DNA from 3 places in the Pseudoalteromonas sp. Z1A2 genome. Region 1 is predicted to be linked to each of the others. Evidence: predicted binding sites of a transcription regulator. Region 1 holds the regulator's gene; each other region holds the start of a gene.

The links. Region 1 encodes sigma-54, which starts transcription at its own class of promoters, with help from an activator protein. Its sites were predicted from a motif close to GTTGGCACGNNNNTNGNNT; they were not measured.
Region 2: GQR47_RS00990 (amidase family protein) is a predicted target of sigma-54. The motif match lies at 1,318-1,336, and genes of this name have one in related genera.
Region 3: fliE (flagellar hook-basal body complex protein FliE) is a predicted target of sigma-54. The motif match lies at 1,062-1,080, and genes of this name have one in related genera.

The regions. Positions count from the first base shown of each region.
Region 1 covers NZ_WTKX01000011.1:36,469-38,744, forward strand. The annotation lists gene ptsN (PTS IIA-like nitrogen regulatory protein PtsN) at 1-231, opposite strand, end outside; gene hpf (ribosome hibernation promoting factor) at 236-523, opposite strand; gene GQR47_RS09555 (RNA polymerase factor sigma-54) at 550-2,049, opposite strand; gene lptB (LPS export ABC transporter ATP-binding protein) at 2,119-2,276, opposite strand, start outside.
Region 2 covers NZ_WTKX01000001.1:239,433-241,708, reverse strand. The annotation lists gene GQR47_RS00990 (amidase family protein) at 1-1,079, opposite strand, end outside; gene GQR47_RS00985 (putative 4-hydroxy-4-methyl-2-oxoglutarate aldolase) at 1,489-1,971, opposite strand; gene GQR47_RS00980 (TetR/AcrR family transcriptional regulator) at 1,975-2,276, opposite strand, start outside.
Region 3 covers NZ_WTKX01000003.1:59,944-62,219, reverse strand. The annotation lists gene GQR47_RS03190 (sigma-54 dependent transcriptional regulator) at 1-963, shown strand, start outside; gene fliE (flagellar hook-basal body complex protein FliE) at 1,120-1,452, shown strand; gene fliF (flagellar basal-body MS-ring/collar protein FliF) at 1,473-2,276, shown strand, end outside.

The DNA.
Region 1 (2,276 bases):
CAAAGGCTCTTCTGCACCGCTCATTCTTCCATGAGGAATAGCAATGCCACGCCCTATACCTGTACTACCTAATTTCTCTCTGCTCATTAAAGCATTAAGAATATCTTGTTGCGGTAAATACGGAAGTTTGTCGTGAGCAAGTTCGCTAATGAACTCTAAAATTCTTTTTTTGCTATTAAAAAGGACCGCAGCTTTGCTGCAGTCCTGGCATATAAGTGAACTTAATTTCATCATATTAGTGTCGAGCAAGCTTCTCTTTGTGTTTGATTACTTGGCGATCGAGCTTGTCGATCAACGAGTCAATAGCGGCATACATATCTTGATGTTCTGTAGAGGCAAATAGCTCAGCACCGCTTACGTGTATTGTGGCTTCTGCTTTTTGATTTAATTTTTCTACATCGAGAATGACATGAACATTATTTATATGATCAGAGTGTCTTTCAAGCTTCGCAAATTTAGTATTAATATAGTCTCTTAGTGAATCGGTTAATTCTACGTGACGACCAGTTAAGTTTAGTTGCATAAGCATTACCCTCTTAGTTTAGCGTCTTAAATCAGACTTTTACGCTGATTTGACGGTGGAATAGCAAGAGATTCGCGGTATTTTGCGATTGTACGTCTTGCTACTTTAATTCCTTGCTCAGCCAATATATCCGCTATTTTGCTATCACTCAATGGTTTTGCTGAGTTTTCTGCTGCGATTAATTTTCGGATAAGCGCACGTATTGCTGTAGATGAACATTCACCACCGTTTTCAGTACTTACATGGCTTGAGAAAAAGTATTTAAGCTCAAATATACCACGGGGTGTATGCATGTACTTTTGAGTAGTTACGCGCGAAATTGTCGATTCGTGCATTTCTACCATTTCAGCGACATCATTTAAAACCATTGGTTTCATGGCTTCAGGGCCATGTTCAAAAAAGCCTTGTTGTTGCTTAACAATACAATTAGTAACTTTTAATAGCGTGTCGTTTCTACTTTCTAAGCTTTTAATAAACCATTTAGCTTCTTGTAAATGTGAGCGAATAAACTGGCTGTCGCCACTTGATTTTACAGTGCGAGACATTGCCGCGTATTGGCTATTAACACGAATTTTAGGCATGCTATCTGGGTTTAATTCGACAACCCAGCGGCCTTTAATTTTTTTAACTGACACATCAGGAATAACATACTCAGATTCTTCCCTTACTATAGTATCTGCAGGTTTTGGGTTGAGAGTATGTATTAGTGTCATTACTTCTTTAAGCTCTTCTTCTTTGAGCTTAGTTTTTTTCATTAATGTACGATAGTCGCGAGCTGCTAATAGATCAATATGCTCGGTTAAAATCATTTTCGTTTCATTAATGTAAGGTGTTTCTTTATCAAATTGATTAAGCTGAATACACAAACACTCTTGTAAACTACGTGCAGCAATACCAACAGGATCAAACAGTTGGATGCGTTTTAATACCGCTTCAATTTCATCAAGTTCGACTTCGTTATCATCTTCGTTTTCTTGATTAAAGCTTTCTAAAATTTCTTCGCAGCTTAGTGTTAAAATACCTGAATCATCGACGGCTTCTACAATCGCAATAGCGATGGCTTCATCGGTAGGGCTAAATGGCGTTAGTTGTAATTGCCACATTAAATACTCATGGAGCGTTTCAGTAGAGGCGCCTTGGTATATAGATTCATCTTCAGGCATTGGACCTGATGAGGCTGCAGGAGCGGCACTCATGTACTCATCCCAACTAACATCCATAGCCATGTCGTCACTTAGCGTGTCTTTTGCAAGTGCTTCACCAGTATCTTGTTCGTATTCGCTCGGAGCATCATCAGCAGATGCGCTAACAGTTATGTCATCGGTATCAGCTTTTTGCTCGTTTTTACCAGCAGCGTCTTCGGAATAGTCTGCCTCTTCAACCTCTAATAGTGGATTACTGTCGAGAGCTTCTTGTATTTCTTGCTGGAGATCCAATGTACTGAGTTGCAACAAACGAATAGCTTGTTGCAACTGTGGAGTCATTGTAAGTTGCTGGCCCATGCGCAGCTGTAGTGATTGCCTCATGTATCTCTAACAATCCTTTTATGTTGTTATAATTAATACTAGCAGATGCTTAAAGACATGGCGTAAATGTTACAGCCTAAATTGCTCGCCTAAGTAAACATCGCGTACTGTTTTATCATTTAATACGTGTTCTGGAGTACCTGATGCAATCAGCTCCCCATGAGAAACAATGTAGGCTTTTTCACAAACATCAAGGGTCTCTCTTACGTTATGGTCGGTAATTAATA
Region 2 (2,276 bases), on a different contig from region 1:
AGCGGTAAATGCACTTGCGCTGAGCCACTAAGCCCTGCAATTGCCGAAAGCGTAATAATTTGCATGCGTAAGGCGCTTGTGTCGGCGCCTAATTTAGGTGCGGTTGTGGGGGTGGTTGGCAAAAATAAACAGCTGTTTGTATTTAGGTTTTTAGCTATTAGTGTTTGCCATTGGGTTTGTACTTTTAGTGCTTCTTGTTCTTCTTGAACAGTTAGGGCAAGCGCCATATTAAAACGTGCCGCAATTGCTGGAGCAAACTGGGGAAGTTGCCCCGGCAATTGAAGCCAGTCTTTATGCGTTTTTGCGATTGCTCGCCCTTGCAGTACTCTAAAACTATCAGCAAGTTCATTTAATAAGCTGCTGTTAGGTAGTTCAAATTCTTTATGGTGCTTAAAATTAGGCTTGGTTTTTTCAAGCAATTGTTTAAGTGGGGCTTGTAAAACAGGGTCAACGAGTTCAAATAACGGCTCGCAAATAACTAAGGTATCAACGTTATTAATAGCTTGATTTGGTAGCAGTACATTACCTACATCGCTTAATAGCTCGGCGCTTTGGGTAAGCCAACCTATGGTATCAAAAGGCGGAGCCAACGGTATTAGGCCGTCTTTTTCAATCACGTTATGGCTTGGCCTTATGCCATATAAACCACAGTAGCTGGCGGGTATTCTAATTGAGCCGCCGGTGTCGGTGCCTAAGCCAATATCAGCTAAGTTAGCAGCAACTGCAGCAGCAGACCCCATACTCGAACCACCGCAAGCATGCCCTTTTAATTTAGGATTTTGCGCAGCGCCATAATGTATGTTATTACCCTCTAAGCTATAAGCCAGCTCGTCAGTATGGGTAAAGCCTATAAAGTTACAACCAGCGGTCATGAGCTTATTAACCGAGCTTGCCGTATTTTGAGCCGGTTTAGCTGTTTTAAACCAGTGTGGGTTGCCTGCGCTGTTACGCTCGCCCTTTACTGCAAATACATCTTTTACAGCTAAGCGATTGTTTGCAAGCACTCCAGAGTGGTTTGTTTGCCACAGGGTAGGACCGTGATTGCAAAATATACCTTTGTTGTTTTTTTTATCACTCATTTGCAGCTCATTATTATAAAACTGACCAAGTACTTACTTATTAAGTTAAGAGTGATTAAAAAGCGGGCTGGTTATTATTATTATGAATACCAATTTTATTAAAAACATGATCATTTTATCGGATTAAATAGCGCACTCACTGCGTCATTTTCTTCGCGTTATAATAGATCACTAATTTAATGCAATTGCTAAGGCTCCGCTTTTTAATCGGTAGTTTTGATTTTATAGTGCTTAGACTAAGCAAGAGGAATGCCATAAATTAAAATCCTGTCCAACTGGTCAGGTTTTGTTGGGTTGTATGAGATTTGTAAATGTGGGCTGTAGAAATAGTGAGATTAAAATGAGCTAAAACAAACCAACTTGGTGCGCAGATGCACCAAGTTGGTCTCTATTTATATGGTTTTGAGTGCTAAATAAGGGGCGTTTTACTGATGATTAAACCGTTAATATCGGCGAAAACCCAATCGTTAGGTTCAATAGTAGTGCTAAGCATAGTAACTGCTTGGTTTTTATCACCAAAGCCGCGCTTTAAGGTACTACGCGGTGTAGAGCCTAGCGCCATTACAGGTAAGTTCATCGTGGCGAGTATTTCTATATCTCGGCAACAGCCATTTATTATTACGCCTTCCCAGCCATTATTTAGGGCACGCTCAGCCATAATATCGCCTATAAACGCAAAGCGTTTGCTCGCAAACCCGTTTATAACCAATACTTTACCTTCACCATTTTCATGCAATATATCGGCGGCAAAAGAGTTGTCTTCTGGGCAGGTAACGGTAACTACTTTGCCATAAAACGTGGTTTTTTTACCAAAGTGATAAAGGCCGCTGTCTGCTACTTGCACGTTATCGCGATGATCGTCAAATAAATCGGGTGTAGTAAAGGATGTCATGGGTTAAGTCTCACTTTGCTCAGGTATTTTAAGACCAATACCTTTTAAAATTATGTGGGCAATTGATTGCGTAATTTGTGCCACATCGGTTTCGTCGTACTCTAATTTGTTCATTACGAGTAAAACCTCAGCCTGAAAGTCGGCGTAATATTGCGTGGTAGACCAAATAGTAAAGAGCAAATGGTAGGGATCAACCTTATCCATTTTATCAGCGTCCATCCATGCTTGAAGTACATCAACCTTTTGTTTAACCCAAGGGCGGGTATTGGTTCTAAAGTAGTTTTGTAAATAGGGTGCACCGCGCA
Region 3 (2,276 bases), on a different contig from region 1:
ATTCATGATAAGTCGAGCCGATGTAATGAGCCATTTGTGGCAATTAACTGTGCGGCCATACCTGAAAATATGCTCGAAGCCACGTTATTTGGTTATGAAAAAGGGGCTTTTACGGGGGCGATTCAAGCATGTCCGGGTAAGTTTGAGCAAGCACAAGGCGGCACTATTTTACTTGATGAAATTACTGAAATGGACTTAGGGCTACAAGCTAAACTTTTACGCGTACTGCAAGAGCGTGAAGTAGAGCGTTTAGGGGGCCGTAAAACAATTCAGCTCGATGTACGTATTTTGGCAACCAGTAATCGTGATTTAAAAGAAGCTGTAGTAGATAATCAGTTTAGAGAAGATTTATATTACAGGCTTAATGTTTTTCCACTTATGTGGCGACCATTGTGCCAACGCCCAGGCGATATTATTGTATTGGCTAAGCATTTAATTGAGCGCCATATAAGTAAAAGCAAAGAGCCTATGGCGTATTTAGATAAAGCTGCCGAGCAAAAGTTACTGGCTCATGCGTGGCCTGGTAATGTGCGCGAGCTTGATAACGTTATACAGCGTGCACTTATATTGCGAAGTGGCGATACAATAAACGAGCATGCTATTTTTATCGAAAACTTAGTATCTAATAACTTTGTTATGGAGCCTTCATTGGCACCGGCGCAAACCGTATCGCCAACAGAATTAGCACATGCAGACAAAGGTGTTGATAAAAGCACTTTAAGCTCTGCATATTATGATGAAAAGTCGCATGCTGAGGATGAGCCTAAACAAGGTTTGCTAGCGGCAGATACCGGTAGCTATAAAGATGAGCTTAAAGACAAAGAGCATCGCATTATTTTAGAAACCCTTGCACGTTGCCAAGGTAAGCGTAAAGACGTTGCCGAAACGTTGGGCATAAGCCCACGAACTTTACGTTATAAACTAGCGCAAATGCGCGATTTAGGTATTTCACTTCCAGCTTAACCTCCTATAAACCCTAAGTTTGCGCTGCGAACTTAGGGTTGTCAAAACTCTGACTAACACAAATTGAAGTTAACCTATTGTATTTTAATGATTAATTAATTGGCATGTTTTGTGCTTTATTACTTGTAAGAGTTCACTGCGTGTCAGAGATAAATTATGAAAATTCAAAACAGTGCTGTATTTCAAGAAATGCAATCAATGGCTTTAGAAGCCGGCCGTAATAATCAAATAAATAAATTGCCGACTCAAGTTCAGCCTACTTCTACTTCCCAGTTTGGCGACATGCTAAGTGATGCACTAAATACAGTGCACGGTTTACAGCAAGATGCAGGTCAAAAAGTAAAAGCGGTTGAAATGGGTGATCGAAGTGTATCGCTTGCTGAGGCGATGATTGCTTCTCAAAAATCGTCAGTTGCTTTTGAGGCTACAGTACAGGTTCGTAATAAACTTGTTGAAGCTTATAAAGAAATCATGAACATGCCTGTTTAATTAGGTAGTGGAGAATTATTGTGGCGCAATCTAACCAATCTACAGACCTAGCACTTGCTGGCGGCGGTATCGACCAAAGTGGTGGTGATGATCAACAAGAACAAAAGTCAGGCTACTTAAGTGCTTTAAGTGGTGTTGATGTATTGCGCCAAGTAACATTGGTTATAGCATTGGCTATTTGTTTAGCTATCGCGATTTTTATTATTATTTGGGCTCGTCAGCCAGATATGCGCCCGTTAGGCAAAATGCAAACAGAAGAGCTTATTCAAACATTAGACTTTTTAGATGCGCAAAAAATTGAATACCAACTAGATGGCAATGTTGTATCGGTTGATGAAAGCGAATACCAAAACATTAAATTGCTAATGACCCGCGAAGGGTTAGAGCAAGGCCCTGCATCTGGCTCTGACATAATTATGCAAGATATGGGCTTTGGTGTAAGCCAACGCTTGGAGCGTGAACGTTTAAAACATGGTCGTGAACAGCAATTAGCACGCACCATTGAAGAGCTAAATAACATTACTCGCGCCAAAGTATTGTTAGCCATCCCTAAAGAAAACGTATTTGCCCGCAGAGAGAAAAAACCATCCGCTACTGTTGTATTAACACTTAAGCGTGGCCGCTCACTTGACCGTGAAGAAGTAGACTCTGTTGTTGATATGATTGCTTCAGCAGTACAAGGCTTAGAGCCTGCACGTGTTACAGTCACTGACCAAAATGGTCGATTATTAAATTCAGGTTCGCAAAGCTCATTAGCAGCACGCTCTCGTAAAGAATACGATTTAGAACGTAAGCGCGAACAAGAGTATCTTGAAAAAATAGAC